2 regions of the Agathobacter sp. genome follow, and region 1 is predicted to be linked to the other one. Evidence: a T-box and tRNA genes for the amino acid it is inferred to sense, from the RefSeq annotation. Region 1 holds a T-box; the other holds one or more tRNA genes.
What was found. A T-box is a leader RNA that pairs with one kind of tRNA and senses whether it is charged. The one in region 1 lies ahead of tyrS (tyrosine--tRNA ligase), so its partner is inferred to be a tRNA-Tyr.
Positions count from the first base shown of each region.

Region 2: it encodes a tRNA-Tyr, which carries the amino acid that the T-box ahead of tyrS (tyrosine--tRNA ligase) is inferred to sense. The anticodon was not compared.

Region 1 is NZ_CDRTEH010000022.1:7,651-17,186, forward strand. Features, by position in the region: gene ACW6PM_RS12380 (cytidylate kinase-like family protein) at 1-399, shown strand, start outside; gene ACW6PM_RS12385 (ABC transporter ATP-binding protein) at 466-1,260, opposite strand; gene ACW6PM_RS12390 (ABC transporter permease) at 1,261-2,223, opposite strand; gene ACW6PM_RS12395 (ABC transporter substrate-binding protein) at 2,262-3,266, opposite strand; gene ACW6PM_RS12400 (LytR/AlgR family response regulator transcription factor) at 3,454-4,185, shown strand; gene ACW6PM_RS12405 (sensor histidine kinase) at 4,178-5,464, shown strand; gene ACW6PM_RS12410 (hypothetical protein) at 5,501-5,995, shown strand; gene ACW6PM_RS12415 (hypothetical protein) at 6,014-7,081, shown strand; gene tyrS (tyrosine--tRNA ligase) at 7,133-8,359, opposite strand; T-box leader at 8,419-8,740, opposite strand; gene ACW6PM_RS12425 (DUF5684 domain-containing protein) at 8,913-9,536, shown strand, end outside.
Region 2 is NZ_CDRTEH010000004.1:69,038-78,573, reverse strand. Features, by position in the region: gene ftsH (ATP-dependent zinc metalloprotease FtsH) at 1-1,649, shown strand, start outside; tRNA gene ACW6PM_RS05790 (tRNA-Tyr) at 1,955-2,036, shown strand; gene ACW6PM_RS05785 (hypothetical protein) at 2,106-4,241, opposite strand; gene ACW6PM_RS05780 (LacI family DNA-binding transcriptional regulator) at 4,272-5,285, opposite strand; gene malQ (4-alpha-glucanotransferase) at 5,541-7,043, shown strand; gene ACW6PM_RS05770 (extracellular solute-binding protein) at 7,119-8,387, shown strand; gene ACW6PM_RS05765 (carbohydrate ABC transporter permease) at 8,490-9,536, shown strand, end outside.

The sequences.
Region 1 (9,536 bases):
CTCTTTGAGTATCAGAGCCAGATTATCAACGAGCTCGCAGACAAGGAATCCTGCGTCATAGTAGGAAAATGCGCAGACTATGTATTAAAGAACCGCCCAAATGTGGTGAGCATATATATTGAGGCACCGCGTGCATTCTGTGTGGAGCGTACCATAGCCAATATGGGCGTGACACCTGAGGTGGCAAATGCCACAATTGAGAGAACAGATAAGTTCAGGGCAGACTATTACAAGTACTATACACACGGAAACTACTGGACAAATCCGGTGAACTACGACCTGACACTAAACAGTGAGCGTGTCGGTGTGGAAAACTGTGTGAAGACGATAGAGCAGTATCTGATCATAAAGGGCTTTATCAAGGCTGATATGATTAAGCCGGTGGGAGAACTGGTATAAAAAGTATATAACAAAAAATTTGCAGCTCCACACGAGCTGCAAATTTTTTTTATTATATAGATATGTCTATCCAAGCAAAGCCTTATCAGAAGCAAATTCCTCGCCGGAAACCTCCTCAAACTTCATGAGCAGATCCTCCACAGTGAGGTTTTTCTTTTCCTCGCCTGAGATATTAAGGACAACCTGTCCGTTATTCATCATGATAAGTCTGTTGCCGTGAGCGATGGCATCACGCATGTTGTGTGTGACCATCATGGCTGTCAGGCTGTTGTCCTTGATGATTTTGTCTGTGAGAGCGAGTACCTTTGCGGCTGTCTTAGGGTCGAGAGCAGCGGTGTGCTCATCCAAAAGCAACACCTTCGGCTTCTGGAGTGAAGCCATGAGCAGTGTAACAGCCTGACGCTGTCCACCTGAGAGCAGACCAACCTTTGAGGTCATTCGATCCTCGAGTCCCAGGTCAAGCTCCTTTAAAAGCTCGTGGAAACGCTCTTTTTCAGCCTTTGTGATACCCCAGCCAAGACCACGGCGCTTTCCGCGGCGCGCTGCAAGTGCGAGGTTTTCATCAATCTGCATGGTTGCGGTAGTTCCTGTCATTGGATCCTGGAACACACGTCCCAGAAATGATGCACGCTTGAACTCAGGGAGTCCTGTGACATCCACCCCGTCGATGAGAATTGAGCCCTCGTCAACAGGCCATGTGCCGGCAACGGCATTGAGCATGGTCGATTTACCGGCGCCGTTTCCACCGATAACAGTGACGAAATCACCCTCCTCAAGCTTCAGGTTTACACCATTTAGGGCATGCTTTTCATTGATTGTGCCCGGATTGAAGGTTTTATGTACGTTTCTAATCTCTAGCATTTATTTGCCCTCCTTTGCATTAAGTGCTGCGGCAGAGCGCTTGCCGGCCTTTTTGAAGGAGGCCTTGCTCTTGCCCTTCAGGTAAGGCACCGCAAGGAAAATTGCCACGATGATTGCAGTGAAGAGCTTTAAGTCATCACTTGGCATCTGCAGCCACAGAACGATTCCGATTACAATGTAGTAAACAATTCCACCAAATATGACAAAGATAAGTCTTCCCATGAAATTCATGTGCTTTCCGAGGATTGCATCGCCGAGCACCTCACCGATGATAACTGCGGCAAGACCGATGACGATTCCACCACGGCCCATGTTTACATCGGAAAAGCCTGAGTACTGTGAAAGCAGGCCGCCTGAGAGCGCTACAATTGCATTTGAAAGCGCAAGACCGATGAGCTTCATGTTGTCGATGTTGATACCCTGAGCCTTGCTCATTGCAGGGTTGCAGCCTGTGGCACGGATAGCAGAGCCCTGCTCTGTTCCGAAATACCAGTAAAGCACCGCGATAATAACAACCGAGAAAATCACACCGACAATTATCGCATGTGTCAGGTTTCGTGATGAAAGCACCAGATTATATTTATCTGCGCTAAGTGCCTGGTTGGCGTGACGCTGCATGATATTTAAGTTGATAGAGTAGAGCGCTATCTGTGTAAGGATTCCTGCCAGAATCGGAGGAATGCCGAGCTTTGTATGTAAGAGACCTGTGCAAAGTCCTGCGAGCAGACCGGCAATACATGCGCAAAGCAGTGAAACCCAGATATTGTAGCCGTTAATCGTCATCATAACGGTTACGGCACCACCTGTTGCAAATGAGCCATCAACCGTCAGATCTGCGAAGTCCAGCAGTCTGAAGGTGATGTAAACACCTAGTGCCATGATACCCCATATCAGACCCTGGGCTATATTGCCCGGAAGGGCATTGGTGAATGCAACCGGATTTAAGGTTGCAAAATAATTCATTAGAATCATTTTATTAAATACCTCCATAGTGCAGCTGTTTATTCAGCTGAGATTTCCTCATAGCCGTCAGGAACTGTGATTCCAAGCTCCTTGGCGCGATCCGGGAGGTACTCCTTAGTGAACTTAGGAGCTGTTTTAACCTCCATAGTTTTGATGTCTGTACCGTTTACAAGGATATCGTAAGCCATCTCACCTGTTGTGTATCCAAGGTCATAGTAGCTGATAGAAAGTGTAGCAACACCACAGCCCTTAGCGATTCCTTCCTCGCCTGCGAAGATAGGTGTCTTAGCCTGTGAAGCTACATTGTTGATAGCCTCTGTACATGAAGCTGCTGTGTTGTCAGTTGGGATGTAGATTGCATCAGATGCATCACATGCGCTCTGTGTTACTGCAGCAACATCGTTTGAATCAGAGAATGTGTACTCTTTTACAGTGTATCCCTCGTCCTCAAGGTATTTGGTAATAGTTGTTGACTGGTAGATACTGTTTGGCTCAGATGAGCAGTAGATGATACCGATGTTCTTTGCATCCGGGAAGAGCTCCTTGATGCATTTAGCCTGCTCATCGAGTGGAGCGAGGTCTGTAGTACCTGAAATATTCTTTCCTGTAGTGCCTGACCAGTCTGACATATCAAGAGCTGTAGCGTAGTCTGTGATAGATGTTCCGAGAATCGGAATAGAGTCTGTAGCTGCTGAAGCGGCCTGAAGAGCTGCTGTAGCATTTCCAAGGATAAGGTCATAGTCGTTTGTGACGAACTTGGTGCAGATTGTAGAGCATGTAGATGCATCTCCTGCGGCATTCTGCTCGTCAAAGGATACATCGTCTCCGAGCTTGTCCTTTAATGCGTCCTCAAAGCCCTTTGTAGCGGCATCGAGAGCCTCGTGCTGTACGAGCTGGCAGATACCTATCTGATATTTGGCACCGGATTTCTTACCTGACTGTGTGCCACCGTTTGCTGAACCGGAATCTCCACATCCGGCAAGTCCAAGTACCATTGTTCCTGCAAGAACAAGTGAAGCTAAAATTTTAGATCTCTTTTTCATGATAATTCCTCCTTTTGTCAGCGCTTTAAAGCGTTGATGTATCAATTAGATAAATTATATTAACTTATTAATAAGAAGTCAAGGGAAGATGAGGAAAAAGTAGGGTTTAATATATATAAATGATGGATAATAGGCTATAATTGAAAATAAACATAGCATCAACAAAACAGTAAAGGAAGAAAACACTTTGATAAATATAGCGATATGTGATGATGATTTAGTCTTTGCGTCAAAAATAGAAGCAATGCTTTTACAGATTTCTAAAAAGCAGATGATAAAAATGAATATAGAAGTTTTTTCTGACGGAAGTGAGTTATGGGACGATATAGCATTCGGGAAAAATAAATATGAGCTGTTATATCTGGATATTGAAATGGTCAGGATTAATGGTATAGAAGTTGCGCGAAAAATCAGGGAAAATGATGCGGATGCAATTTTGATATACATTTCCGCATATGACAATTATTTTATTGAGTTGTTTGAAGTAGAGCCATTTAGGTTTATAAAAAAACCGGTGGATGATTATATTTTTGAAGTGTATTTTAATAAAGCCTACGAGCGGATACTTAATGATGAAACATATTTTGAATATCGTTTTAATAAAGCGGATTGTAAGATACCGATAAATAACATCTCATATTTTGAAAGCTCAGGAAGACTTATCAATATAATACATATGGACGGAAAAGATAAATTTTATGGAAAGCTTAATTATGTTGAGAAACAATTAGGCGATAGTAAAATTCCGTTTCTGAGAATTCACCAGTCATATCTGGTAAATTACAGATTTATATGTAAGATAAGCTTCTCTCATGTTACTTTGCGTGATGGTACGGTTTTACAGATCAGTGAAGACCGGCAAAAAAAGATCAGGGAACAATATAATAATCTGCTTGTGGGAGATTTTTTAGATGAATGAAATATTATTTTATTTGATTTCAACAAGTTTATTTTTGGTGATAATAAAAGAGGCAATGGGGATATTCTTTGTAAAAAAAGATTTGCCTTTTTCATTTTCATTGATTGTCTGGATAGTATTTTTAGCGGTGGATATTTGCGGGACTGAGTATATTGCACAGCCATTTTTGCTTCTTATATTAGAAATCGCTACAAGCCTGTTTTTTTGTATACTGCTTTATTATGGAAGCATAATTAAAAAAATAGTATGCGTAGTAATTATCAATTTACTGGGGATGATATCAGAGGTTGTTGTTGGTCTGGTATTTATTTTTTTAGATATAAGATATACACAATATCAGATAGCTGGTTCACTCATATCAAAACTCGTATTGCTTACCATATTAAGAGTGTTGAAAGCATTGAAACACAGCAGCTTGAAGAGGAAAATTCCATTTTCATATTGGTGTATGTTGTTTTCTATACCTATGGGAAGTATTTTTATTTTGAATACTCTTTTTATGCTTTGCGAAAAATCAGATGATAAAAATGCTGCTGTTTTTTGTCTGATTTCATCAGGAATAATCTTAGTGTTAAATTTTATGATATTTAAGATATATGAGGAATTGGCGGAGAAGCTGGAGTTAAAGAAACAACAGGCAATTTTTGATAAAGAAATAGAATTGTGTAAAGAGCAGCTTCAGGAGCGGGAAGTGGCAAATTTAAATATCAGAAAGCTCAAGCATGACATTGAAAATCATTTAATGTGTATAAGAGAGTACGCGGTGCGAAAAGAGTTTGAAGGTGCAATAGACTATATTGATGACATATTAAATGGAGAGAATTATCTGAAAAATAATTCAGAAATTAATACCGGAAATATAGTAGTTGATACTCTTTTAAATTACAAAAAATCTGTTATGGAGAAATCAGACATAAAGCTGAATTTACGTATTGAAATTCCACAGAAACTTAAATTTAATGATGCGGATATTTGTGTAATACTTGGCAATTGTCTTGATAATTCAATTGAAGCAGTCTGCAAACTTGATGATGTTAGTAAAAGAGAGGTTAATGTAGATCTGGTATACAGAAAGAAAGGCCTGCTTATCAGGATTTCTAATCCGTTTTCAGGAGACATAAAAAAGGATACTAATGGAAATCCGGTCACAACAAAAGCAGATAAAGAAAATCATGGAATGGGCTTATGTTCTGTAAAAAATGCTGTCAGTAAATATAATGGGGTAATGAATATTTCAACGGATAATAATATGTTTAAGGTACAGATATTACTATATTAAAGTGGAAAAAATTACATCTAAAACCGTATTTTTTACATGGAGAAGAGAGATGGTCATAATATCAACTATATTTATTATATGATGAATAAAAAAGTAATTATTATAACCATTGTAGTACTGGCGATTTTGGAAAGTGTGATATTTTTTTATAAACAGAATGCAGAAAATAGCAAAAAATATACTCAGAACTCGATAGAGAGTGAGGTTGTGTTAGCGAGTTCTAAGGAGGGCTATAATTCGGTTGTTGTATATCAGCTTAATAATGCACTAATTGTAAGTGCAGAATCGGAAGCAGCATTTTTTGATGGAGTACGGTATGAGGTAGAAACACAAGGTAATGTGGATTCAAGTGATATAGATATTGTATGGACGAATATAGGTGGTGGTACAGAAAAAACCGAGGATAACGATCTGATTATAGCAGAGATAAAGATTTCGGAAGACGGTGAACTGATATCTGATAATAAAATTAATTTCGCAAAAAAAGCATTCGATGCTATTGAAGATGTTCTTAAAAATAGTAAAGGTTAATTTAGTACGGGGAATATTATGTTAAAGAATAAAAATGTTCAGAAAAATATAGTAACCTTTCTTGTGGTTTTATGCATTATCGCAGTCATCTGCGATATGTATTTTAACAGTAATGATAAGCTGGGGAACAGTAATAAGTCTGCTGTGGGAACAGAGCAAAATGATGCGAACGGTGTGGAAAAAATTATGGATATTTCCATCAACATTTCAGATCATTATATTACAAATACAGGTGATCCGGGAAATCTGTACACCATAGATGAAAACAATGTTTTGTGGGGATGTGGAAACAATGACTGGGGACAGCTTGCACAGGGAACGCGTGACTATGATGTACATAATGAAAAGGTAAAAATTGCAGAAAATATTGTGCATGTAGATTATTCCAGAGAAGGTTTTGCGATTTATCTTACAAAGGATAATAAGCTATATGCATTTGGACATGCAGGAAAAGGTACTGAGGAATTCAGTAAGAGATATGGCTATGATAAGACAGCGAAGCTTTTTGATAATAATTATTATGTGGATACACCGTATCTTATCATGGAAGATGTGAGATATGCAAGGTGCGGTAAGTTTGACATTATTGCTATCAAAAATGATGGTTCTGTATGGACCTGGGGCACTACATATGAGAGCATGACATTTGAGAATTATGCGGTGTCATTTATAAAGAAGCCGGAAAAAATCCTTGATAATGCTGTTTTGGTAACAGGTGGTATATTTCATGCGGCACTGTTAAATGATGGGACAGTATGGACCTGGGGATACAATCCGGCTGACAACTGTGGAATAGCAGACAGTCTTGTCGTAAAGACACCGACTAAGGTTGCATCTGATGTAATAATGGTATGGACCGGCAGATTACAATATAATTCGGACAAGTACAGCCTTTCCGGGTTTGATGGGGAATATCCTGCCGAAATGATGAATACCGTAATAGAAAAAAATGATGGTTCATACTGGATTTGTGGAGATGGTGTTGGCACAGAACAAAAAACTGTTTCGGGGGAAGCTGATTACACGGTTACATGTAGCAGTAAATTTGTGCCATATGAATTTCCTGCAAATGAATTTTCAAAATAAAATATGGCTGAAAGTAAAAATCCCCGGTAGTTACTACCGGGGATTCTCTGTCTATTCAGCTATAACCTTGGCAAATTTCTTTTTACCACGTCTGATAATAAGTCCCTCGCCCTTGAAATCGTCGAGAGTGTATTTTGTAGAGATATCAGTTACCTTCTCGTCTGCAACGGAAACACCGCCCTGTTGGATATTTCTGCGGCCGTCTCCTCTTGAATCGCAAAGACCTGCTTTTACTAGAACAGAGATGATATCAAGATCTCCTTCAGGGAAGTCCTCAGCTGTAACGGTAATGGTAGGCATATTTGCGTTGTTGGCGCCGCCTGCGAAAAGAGCATGGCTTGCCTCTTTAGCCTTTGTGGCTTCCTCTTCACCGTGAACAAGCTTTGTGAGCTCGAATGCCAGGATTTCCTTAGCTTCATTGAGCTGTGCGCCCTCCCAGCTTTCCATCTTGTCAATCTCCTCGAGAGGAAGGAAGGTGAGCATTCTGATACATTTAAGGACATCGGCATCAGAAACGTTTCTCCAGTACTGGAAGAACTCGAAAGGTGTTGTCTTGTTAGGATCAAGCCATACTGCACCTGACTGTGTCTTGCCCATTTTCTTGCCCTCAGAGTTTAGGAGCAGGTTGATTGTCATAGCGTATGCATCTTTTCCGAGCTTACGTCTGATGAGCTCTGTTCCACCGAGCATATTGCTCCACTGGTCGTCTCCACCGAACTCCATGTTGCAGCCGTATTTCTGGAAAAGTGTGTAGAAATCGTAGCTCTGCATGATCATGTAGTTGAACTCAAGGAAGGAAAGACCCTTTTCCATACGCTGCTTGTAGCACTCAGCTGTAAGCATACGGTTTACTGAGAAATGAGCACCAACCTCGCGGAGCACGTCCACGTAATTTAAGTCCATCAGCCAGTCAGCGTTGTTTACCATGATAGCCTTTCCCTCGCCAAAGTCGATGAAGCGGCTCATCTGTTTCTTGAAGCACTCTACGTTGTGGTTGATAGTCTCTGTTGTCATCATCTGGCGCATATCTGTACGTCCTGATGGATCACCGATCTGTGCTGTACCTCCACCGATAAGCACGATAGGCTTGTTTCCTGCCATCTGAAGTCTCTTCATAAGGCAAAGAGCCATGAAGTGTCCAACGTGAAGGCTGTCTGCTGTAGGATCAAAGCCGATGTAGAAGGTAGCCTTTCCGTTGTTTATAAGCTCTTTGATTTCTTTTTCGTCTGTTACCTGCGCGATAAGACCGCGGGCAACTAATTCGTCATAAATTGTCATGATTTTCCTCCTGATAAGTTGAATTTGTATTCTAAAAAATAAAATATCCCCATCATCCATTTAAGGACGAGGGGGATTTCTCGCGTTACCACCTTAATTTGCATCCTGCTCGCACAGGAATGCCTCCGTGAGTTGTCACACATTATTCGACATATATTCGATATATATAGTGAAAATAGCCGATTCTGCTAACACTCCGGCACTATAACGTGTGCCAATACGTTGCAGCTTATTAATCGAACCGGTGATATAACCATCCGGTATGACGTTCGGTGCAAAGCTCCGGGATGTATTCCAAATCTGTTTTCCTTGCGCCTCTCACCTGCCGGCAGCTCTCTGTAAGTATAGCAGAAACGTACTTGTTCCCATCAAAGCCTGTTGAAATGTAATTGTGCTTCAATTGACGATATTATAGCCGTTTGGGAAGGGATTTGTCAAGGGTGCAAAAAGCAGTGTAAGAAAAGTATGAAAAGCTTTTTAAATATTGCACTCTGACCTATGGTGATGTATACTTTGAATAACAAACAAACTTTGGTTATGAAAGGGAGAAAAAATGAGCACATATTATACTATTATGAATATGATTGACGGCTTTGAGTCGTTTATCAATCTGGCAGTTATAGTACTGACAATTATTGCATCATGGATCATGTATGCAAAGGCAGGGGAGCCCGGCTGGGCGGCTATTGTACCGTTTTACAGCTCATATGTAAAATTCAAGATTGCAGGGAAAAAGAAGCTGTTCTGGGGATATCTTGTGGCATGTATCGCAAGTATAGCAGGATGTATTTTATTGTTTTATGAGATTATTGCATCAGGACTTTCTGTTATGACATCCGGTTATATGGGATCGTATTATGATTCTACCTATGGATATGGTGGAAGCAGCATCGGAAATCACATGGGCATGCTGATATTTGCAGTTATTCTGATTATTGCAGCAATGATTGCGGCAGCGGTTATGAATATCCTCTGCTGTGTCGGACTGTCACATGCGTTTGGCAAGGGAGCAGGATTTGCCTGCGGACTTATATTCCTCAATGTGATTTTTGTCTGTATTATTGCCTTCAACAAAAACATTGTTTATGTGGGAGATGGATACAATAGTAATAATAACTACTATAACCCATACGGTTCAAACGGATACGGTCAGCAGTATGGTCAGAACATGTACGGA
Region 2 (9,536 bases), on a different contig from region 1:
AGGTGAAGTTCAAGGATGGCACATCAAAGGTGCTTTATGTATCAGATGTAAATAATATCGAAAAGACCATGACAAAAGCAGGGTACACCGACTATACAGTTGCGGATGTTCCGGCTGAGAGCTGGATTATGACACTGCTTCCGTATCTTTTGGTATTCGGAGCCATGTTCATACTCTTTGCAGTGATGAACAACAACGCAGCAGCACAGGGCGGCGGTGGCAAGATGATGAACTTCGGCAAGAACCGTGCGAAGCTCACCACACAGGAGGAAAACCATATCAAGTTTTCCGATGTAGCAGGCTTAAAGGAGGAAAAGGAGGAGATTGCAGAGATAGTTGATTTCCTTCGTGATCCGGGAAAATACACCAGACTTGGAGCAAGAATCCCAAAGGGTGTCCTTCTTGTAGGACCTCCGGGAACAGGTAAGACTCTCCTTGCCAAGGCAGTAGCCGGAGAGGCAGGGGTACCGTTTTTCACCATTTCAGGATCTGATTTCGTGGAGATGTTCGTCGGAGTCGGAGCATCACGAGTGAGAGATTTGTTTGAGGATGCCAAGAAAAATGCGCCTTGTATCGTATTTATCGATGAGATTGATGCAGTAGCCAGACGACGTGGCACAGGAATGGGCGGCGGACACGACGAGCGTGAGCAGACATTGAACCAGATGCTTGTCGAGATGGATGGTTTTGGTGTCAATGAGGGCATTATCGTCATGGCAGCCACAAACCGTGTGGATATACTTGACCCTGCTATCATGCGTCCGGGACGTTTCGACAGAAAGGTTGTAGTAGGCAGACCGGATGTGGGCGGCAGAGAAGAAATTTTAGGTGTCCATGCCAAGAAAAAACCTCTTGCAGAGGATGTAGACTTAAAGCAGATTGCACAGACTACAGCAGGCTTCACAGGTGCAGACCTTGAGAATCTGATGAATGAGGCGGCAATCCGTGCAGCGGGCGAAAACAGAGAATATATCACACAGGATGATATCAGAAAATCCTTCGTCAAGGTTGGTATCGGAGCTGAGAAGAAGAGCCGTATCATCTCTGATAAGGAGAAGCGCATCACAGCCTACCACGAGGCAGGACATGCAATTCTTTTCCATCTGCTTCCGGACGTAGGACCTGTATACACAGTTTCAATCATCCCTACAGGAGCAGGCGCAGCAGGCTACACCATGCCTCTGCCTGAGAAGGATGAGATGTTCAACACAAAGGGTCGTATGCTTCAGGAAATCGTAGTGGATTTAGGCGGCCGTGTCGCAGAGGAGCTTGTATTTGATGATATCACCACAGGTGCATCACAGGATATCAAGCAGGCCACAAAGCTTGCTCGTGAGATGGTTACCAGATACGGTATGTCAGACAATATCGGCCTTATCTGCTATGCAGATGATGAGGAGGAGGTCTTCATCGGACGTGACCTCGCACATGCAAAGAACTACAGCGAGAGCATAGCATCGGCAATCGATGTTGAGGTAAAGCGTATCATCGACGAGTCATACGACAAGGCAAAGAGCATGATAGCAGAGTACAGAGGTGTGCTTGACAGATGTGCAGCACTTCTTCTTGAGAAGGAGAAGATCACAAGAGATGAGTTTGAAGCACTGTTTGATGAGGACAGCAAAACAGAAGTTGGACATAATATTTAAAAAATAGTCATACTTTTGTGCATAATGACTATATGAAAAATATTAAATAAGACTAAAGTACTATACAAATTGCATAAAAACAAACCTTGATTTTTATGCAATTTGTGAACACTTATCGTTATAACCGTGATATTATAATAACCGTAAAAACCCCCCAATACATTATATAGTTTTTGCTATACCCCATAGTAAAAATACCTTCTCCTAAAAGGCAGCCGAACGTAGGCTGTCTTTTTTATTAAAAAATATGCTTGCATAATCACATCTGTTGTGATAAACTATGCAAGTATCGTAATTGAATACATGGGCAGATTCCCGAGTGGCCAAAGGGGACAGACTGTAAATCTGCTGCAACTTGCTTCGATGGTTCGAATCCATCTCTGCCCATTAAAAAACCTCAAGTCGTATGACTTGAGGTTTTTTGCGTTATTTTTTGTGTTATTCCGATATTATCATTTAATCGGCCTGTGCTCCGCTGGCGGTAAGCACAGACTCCCATGCCATCGTATCAGGCCAGCCCTTTGTATCAAAGCCATCGCGGATACATCTGCTGTAGTAGTCGAGCTTGCTTCGTATTGGTGAGCTGTCTGTGAATCTGGCATCATCATAAATGCCGTTAATATGATCATCTATCGCGGTTCCGAATATTTCAGAGCGGTCCTCTGTCGCAAAGGTCATGCCGTAGGAATCAATGAAATACCCTGATATGTGGTTTGATGGATCATCCGGATTGTAGTTTGCGTAGCTGTCATCGTAGGAGAAGCTGTCAGGGTTAAAGCTGTTCCATTTCTCCTCGGAGAACTCGCTTTTGTCATCATAGGTGTGTATGAATGTAAGTCTCTGGTCTATCAGATGGGAAATCTCGTGTCCTACAGTGTAGCTGAAATCCCAGCTGTAGTTGCAGTTTAGAACCATCACATTGTGGTTGTTTATTATATTTACGAATCCGCTTGGCTCGTTTATCATATCTGAGTGGTCTGATGAAATGTCACCGCACAGATAGATTCGCATGCCTCTTATGTCGCCATAACACAGCTGAGTGAAAAAGTCATCAGGGAAACAGCCAAGTATTTCCTCAAGCGCATCCAGAGCAGCGGACAGCTTATCCTTGTTTTTGAACTGATGGATATTGTAGTAATCAATCCTCTTTGGCACCTCAGGCCCGAAATATACGGAAAAGCCGTATTTTTGTTCAAGGGCAGTGACACGCGCGTTTATGGCGGATAAATCGCCCCAGTCATATGACGCGGTGTCAGGCACCAGAGTGACCTCGTCTCCATATGTATTGTAGTCTGAATCCTTCCCGGCTTCGTCCATAGCCTCTTTATTTTCATCGGTACTGTCACCGGTGTCTATGGCAGAATATGGGGATACATATGAGCCATCATCGCGCAAGGCCTGCAGCAGGGTATCACAGTCATTGTATGATGTGATTTTGGCTTTGGTGTCATTCTTGCCCTTGTCGAGTGACCAGATGAGTATTTCAGGGTTGCACTGCGCTGTGTACAAAAGCAGCATCACACAGTTTGCATCAGGCAGATATACCGAGTTGGCAGAGAAATAGGTCTGGGTATCGGCTGCTGCAGAATCAGATGAGCTGTCGTGTGTTTTGCCTGTGCTTCGTGCTGCTGGATTGTATGAAAATGATGAGCTGACACCGGTGGTGGGTGAATACTTATAGTAACTGATGCTGTCGCCTGAGATTAAATCCTGGCAGCGTATGAGCATGTCATTGTCCTTGGCGAGGGCTACATCCACCACATCTGGCAGTGAAAAGAAGCTGTCTTTTCCGTCGGATGCATGATAGTTCCATATATTGTTGGCGGTGTCTGCCTCAATTACAAAGCCCTTTGAGTCGACACATGACATGGAAAAGCTCTGTCCTTCGTAGGTTGAAAGCACTTTATTATCGTCTAGGCTTATATCTGAGACTACATATTTGTAGGTATCGGGCGAGACGCCTGACACCAGAGCATATTTTCCGTCAGATGAGGTAGCAATCTGTGAGACATCATAGTAATTACCGGGATTTGGTACATCGCCGGCATCAGGACCGGATGTATCGCCATTGCCCTCATAGTCCTCAGGGGTATATTTGCAGGTTTTGATTTCTTTTAAATCCTTATCATAGATGGTTGCTTTTTTAGCGGATGAATCGATGAGCCACAATTTATCACCCTTAATCAGATAGTCATCGCAGTTTGTTTTGTCGTGGGCGAGACTAGCGGTTATTTCGTTGGACCAGGGATTGTATACATCAAATGAATACTGGACGGATTGACCATCAGTCTCTATGATGGAATTATTGTAGCTGCCCTGCCCTACCATAAGGATATTATCGCCAAACTGTCTTATGTCATTGTACGGATGCCCTTCAAAGGCGACATTGTGCAGGATGGACAGGTTACTGCTTCCGGTAACGCTTGTGGTGTCATCCCAAAAAGCAGGTGATTTGTGCAGAATAGCCTGCTTTTGTGCGGGGCTCTTGAATAAATAAGAGACATCCGAAAAAGAGCAGGCTGTCAGAGAAATCGCGCTGCATAGCACCAGCGAATATGTAATTAAAATAGTTGCATGTTTGCGTTTGAACAATTTTGCCTCCTTTGAAGGTGGTATATACTGCTATTCGCTTGTGGTGTGTGCAGTGGAAACACGTGCAGTCGATTCCCTTTCAATCAGTCTCGGACGCAGCTGTGTGCGGCTGATTGGAATATGGTGAATGAGCGAATTCAATATAATATATGCACAGCGTCCCAGATCATTACACTCCTGTCTGACAGTGGTAAGAGGCGGGGTGAGGGCTGCAGCAAACTTGACATCGTCAAAGCCGACCACACTTATGTCGTTTGGCACATTGAAGCCGTGCAGCTGGCACTCAGAGATAACACCCTTTGCGATAGCATCACTGCCGCAGAGGATAGCCGTAGCGCCTGCCGCGATAAAATTGGAAACGTAGTACTGTGCAGTTTCCGGAATATAGTAGCCGTGACCCATGAGCTCCGGGTAGATTTCAAGACCGGCATCGCGCATGGAGTTTTCAAAGGCTTCCTGACGCTGATCTGAAACCAGGGAAAAAAGAGAACCGTTGATAAAGGCAATCTTTTTATGACCCAGATTGTGCAGATGCTTTACAGCCATGTCAATGCCCTCGTAGCTGTCGGTGCCTACATAGGCTACATTTGGATTGTTTTCTATATAGTTATCAAACAAAACAGTAGGCATTGTTGTATTTTTGAGCTGCTGCATCCACTCATCGTGCAGGGCAAAGCCTACCAGAAATGCGCCGCAATAGCCATTCTTTAATATATATGTATCATATTTTTCTTCTGCCTGCAGCTGAGGTGTGACAGGGATGATGTCCACGTCCCATTTGTGCTTGAAAGCATTCTGCTTGAAGCCAAGCACTACATCATATCCGAACTCATCGATAGACTCGTAGTTCATATTTTCAATGAACAGAGCCAGCTTGCGGTTTTCTACCTTTCTTGAGCGTTTGGTGCTGTAGCCCATCTCTACAGCAGTATCTAAAACGGTCTGGCGAAGCTCCTCGCTTATATCGCTGGCACCATTTAATCCTTTAGAAACAGTACTGATTGATACACCCAGCCGGGCGGCAATATCCTTAATAGTAGCCATAATAGTAGTCCTTTCTTATGTGATAATTAAATTATACAATTACTATCAGAAATAGGCAATATTTTCTGCAATAATTTTTTCGAAAAATATCTTTGAAATCGTGGTAATAACTACCAAAAAATGAATGTAAATTACGTGAAAAGTGGCAAAAATGAGTTTGGAATCACTAAAACAATTGACAAATACGACAATAGGAAATAAAATAGTCTCAGATACGAAAAAAATAGAAAATTTTTAGGAAAGAGGAATAGAAATTTGGAGGCCAGAGAAAATCTCAGAGGCTCCGGAATACTTCTTTCAATCTCGAGTCTGCCGTCACCATATGGTATAGGTACTCTTGGGAGAGAGGCATACAATTTTGTTGATCTCCTTGGTGATTTGAAACAGAAGTACTGGCAGGTTCTTCCGGTTGGTCCCACCATATTTGGCGATAGTCCATATCAGCCATCATCAGGCTGTGCGGGCAATATCTATTTTATAGATTTAGATAAGCTGGTAGATGAGGGATTGTTAGAGAGGGAAGAAATCCTGGGGTACAACTGGGGCACAGACGAATCAGAAATTGATTATGCAGCATTACATCAGAACAGATACAAGATTTTACAAAAAGCGTTTGAAAGATTTGACACAAATGCACAAGAGTTTCAGGACTTTGTAAAAAAACAGTCGGAGTGGCTTGAGCAATATGCACTGTTTATGACACTGAAAACCGACAATTTATACAAAAATTGGAGCGAGTGGCCAAGCGAGTATAGAAATCTGCAAACGGTTGCGCTTGAAAATTACCAAAAAAAGAATTATAATACAATTACTTTTTGGAAGTTCTGTCAATACAAATTCTTCGAACAATGGGAGGATTTGAAAAATTATGCTAACTCAAAAGGCATCTACATAATAGGTGATATCTCATTTTATGTAGGATATGACAGTGTAGATGTATGGTCAGAGAGACAGCTTTTTATGATGGGCGCAAACGATACACCGGAGTATGTTGCAGCGGCCGGTCCTGATAAGTATTCAGAGAGCGGTCAGGTGTGGGGCAATCCAATGTATGACTGGGATGCCATGAAGGAGGACAGCTTCTCATGGTGGAGAAAGCGGATGCGTGTATGCAGAGAGCTTTTTGATATTGTCAGGATTGATCATTTTGCAGGAATTGTAAAAGCATATGCGGTACCGTACGGACAGGACAAGAGCCTATCCGGCAAATGGTTCAAGGGACCGGGGCGCAGGCTTGTCAATGCGATCAACGAAGAGCTTGAGGGTGTTAATGTAGTGGCTGATGATTATACGTCAGCAAGCCTTTTACCGGGAGTTAAAAAGCTCCTTGCAAAATCGGGCTGGATGGGAACAAAGGTCATGATGTTTGCCTTTGATGGTGATCCGACCAATGAATATCTGCCACACAATTATACTGATTCACATGTAGTTGCATATATTGGCACACATGACAATGAGACGATAGTTGGTTCATTCAGTGACAAGACAGATTATGAGCTTGCTTATCTGTATGAGTATCTGAATATTGAAAATAAATCACAGGTTCCAAACGCTCTTATCAGGGAGCTGTATCACAGCACCGCAGAGCTGGCGATAGTCCAGATGCAGGATATATTAGAGCTTGGAAATGAGGCTAGGATGAATTATCCTTCGACAGTCGGACACAACTGGAGATGGCGCATGACAAGCAAGCCACACAGACTGGACAACGAAAAGATAGCCTGGATTAGAAACATTGCGGTGGTTTACCGCAGATAATTAATTTGATATAAGTTGCACGGCAATTTATATATATACTTTTTTACATTTTATATTCAAAAAGGAGAGGAAGATATGAAGAAGAAAGTATTAGCATCTTTACTTTGCGCATCTATGGTAGCAACAATGTTTGCAGGATGCGGAAGCAGCAATGGAAGCAATGGAACAGAGAAAGCCGACAAGAAGGACGGCGGTAAGGAGACCATTACAGTAATGGGACCTTCAGAGGATTTAGATGATGCAAAGGGTGCTTGGCTCAAGACAGAGTGCGAGGCATTTGCTAAAGCAAATCCTGATTTCAACATCGAGTTCAAGTATGTTACATCATCTGAGAGTGATGCAAAGGACGTTGTTACAAAGGATCCTAAGGCAGCAGCTGATGTTTACATGTTTGCAAACGATCAGATTGAGCAATTAGTTAAGGCTAATGCTCTTGCTAAGTTAGGTGGAGAGACAGCAGATTATGTTAAGACATCTAACTCAGAGGCTATGGCAGCAACTGTTACATATGATGGAGACATCTACGCAGTTCCTTATACATCAAACACATGGTTCATGTACTATGACAAGAGAGTTTTCTCTGAGGATGATGTAAAGAGCCTTGATACAATGCTTACAAAGGGTAAGGTTTCATTCCCATTTGATAACGGCTGGTATCTCAATGCATTCTATGCAGCAAACGGATGTACAATCTTCGGAGACGGAACAGACAAGGCTGCCGGATATGATTTCAGCGGAGATAAGGCAGTAGCAGTTACAAACTACATCGTAGATTTATTTGCAAATTCAAACTTCGTAATGGATAACAATGAAGGATCACTTGGTCTTGCTGGACTTAAGGATGGCTCAGTAAACGCTTACTTCAATGGTAACTGGAACTATGACGCAGTTAAAGAGGCACTTGGTGAGGAGAATGTTGGTGTTGCAGCTCTTCCTACAATCAATATTGGTGGAAAAGACTGCCAGTTAAAGGCATTCTTAGGATCTAAGGCTATCGGTGTTAACCCTAACTGCAAGAACCAGGAAGTAGCAGTTAAGCTTGCAGCATTCCTTGGCAGCGAGGACGCACAGCTTGCTCACTTCAAATTAAGAGGACAGGCTCCTGTAAACACAAACCTTGTATCAAACGAGGAAATCGCAGCAGATCCTGTAGCAGCAGCTATGGCTAAGGTTTCATCTGATTGTTCAGTAGCACAGCCTATCATTGATATGGCAGGTTACTGGGATGCAGCTACACCATTCGGTGATGCTTTCCAGAACGGTGCAGAAGGCCAGATTACAAAGGACAATGCAGCTCAGAAGACAGAGGACTTCAATACTCAGCTTAATGATTCTCTTAAATAATTAAGTAAATCAGATTATGATTCCAAGGTTCCGGGCAGCCGGAATCTTGGAATAAATTAGTTTAAAGGAATGGCATATATAATGCATGCCAGGAGGAAAAGTATGATAGGAGCAAACAAAAAGAAAAAAGTTTCGGAATTTGCTACTCCGTATACTGTTGGCAATGCCCTCACAAAAGGCGGAGCTACAGTTAAGCTATCGGCACTCGTAATGGGTCTTGCCAATATGGCTCATAAGCAGATCATAAAGGGTCTGATTTTTCTTGCTATAGAGATTGCATATATAGCATATATGGTTAACGCTGGTGCTTATTACATTTCCATGCTGCCTTCACTCGGCTGGAGAAAGCAGGAAGAGGTATTTAATGAGCAGAAGCAGATTTATGAATATGTTGAAGGCGACCAGTCAGTATTATTACTGTTATATGGCGTCATAACAATTGCCATCACAGTATTATTTATTTACATGTGGTGCGAGAATTTAAAGAGCGGATATAAGGCAGAATGCCTTTCAAAAGCTGGAAAAGAAATCAATTCTTTTGGCAAAGATGTCAAGGATTTATTTGATAAAAATTTACATAAAACACTTATGTTTCTCCCACTTTTGGGAATATTTGTTTTTACCGTTTTACCATTGCTGTTCATGATTCCAATGGCCTTTACAAACTATTCAGTAAAGGGTGATCATCTGGTATTGTTCGACTGGACAGGCTTTGCCTCATTCGGACAGGTGCTTGGACTTGGTGGTAAGCTTGGTAAGGTATTCTGGAGAGTACTCGGATGGACAATCTGCTGGGCTGTATTTGCAACCTTCCTTTGTAACTTCCTTGGACTCATTCTTGCTATCGTTATCAATCGTAAAGAGACACATTGCAAGGCCTTCTGGCGTACATGCTTTGTTATCTCAATTGCGGTACCACAGTTCGTATCACTCCTTGTAATGAGACAGATGTTCCAGCCACAGGGTGCTATTAATAACCTGCTTTTGGAGTGGGGCTGGATAGATAACCCGCTTCCATTCTGGACCAACACTATGTGGGCAAGAGCTTCTGTTATTCTCATCAACTGCTGGGTAGGTATTCCATATACCATGCTTCAGGTTACAGGTGTATTACAGAATGTGCCTTCAGAGCTTTATGAGGCTGCAAAG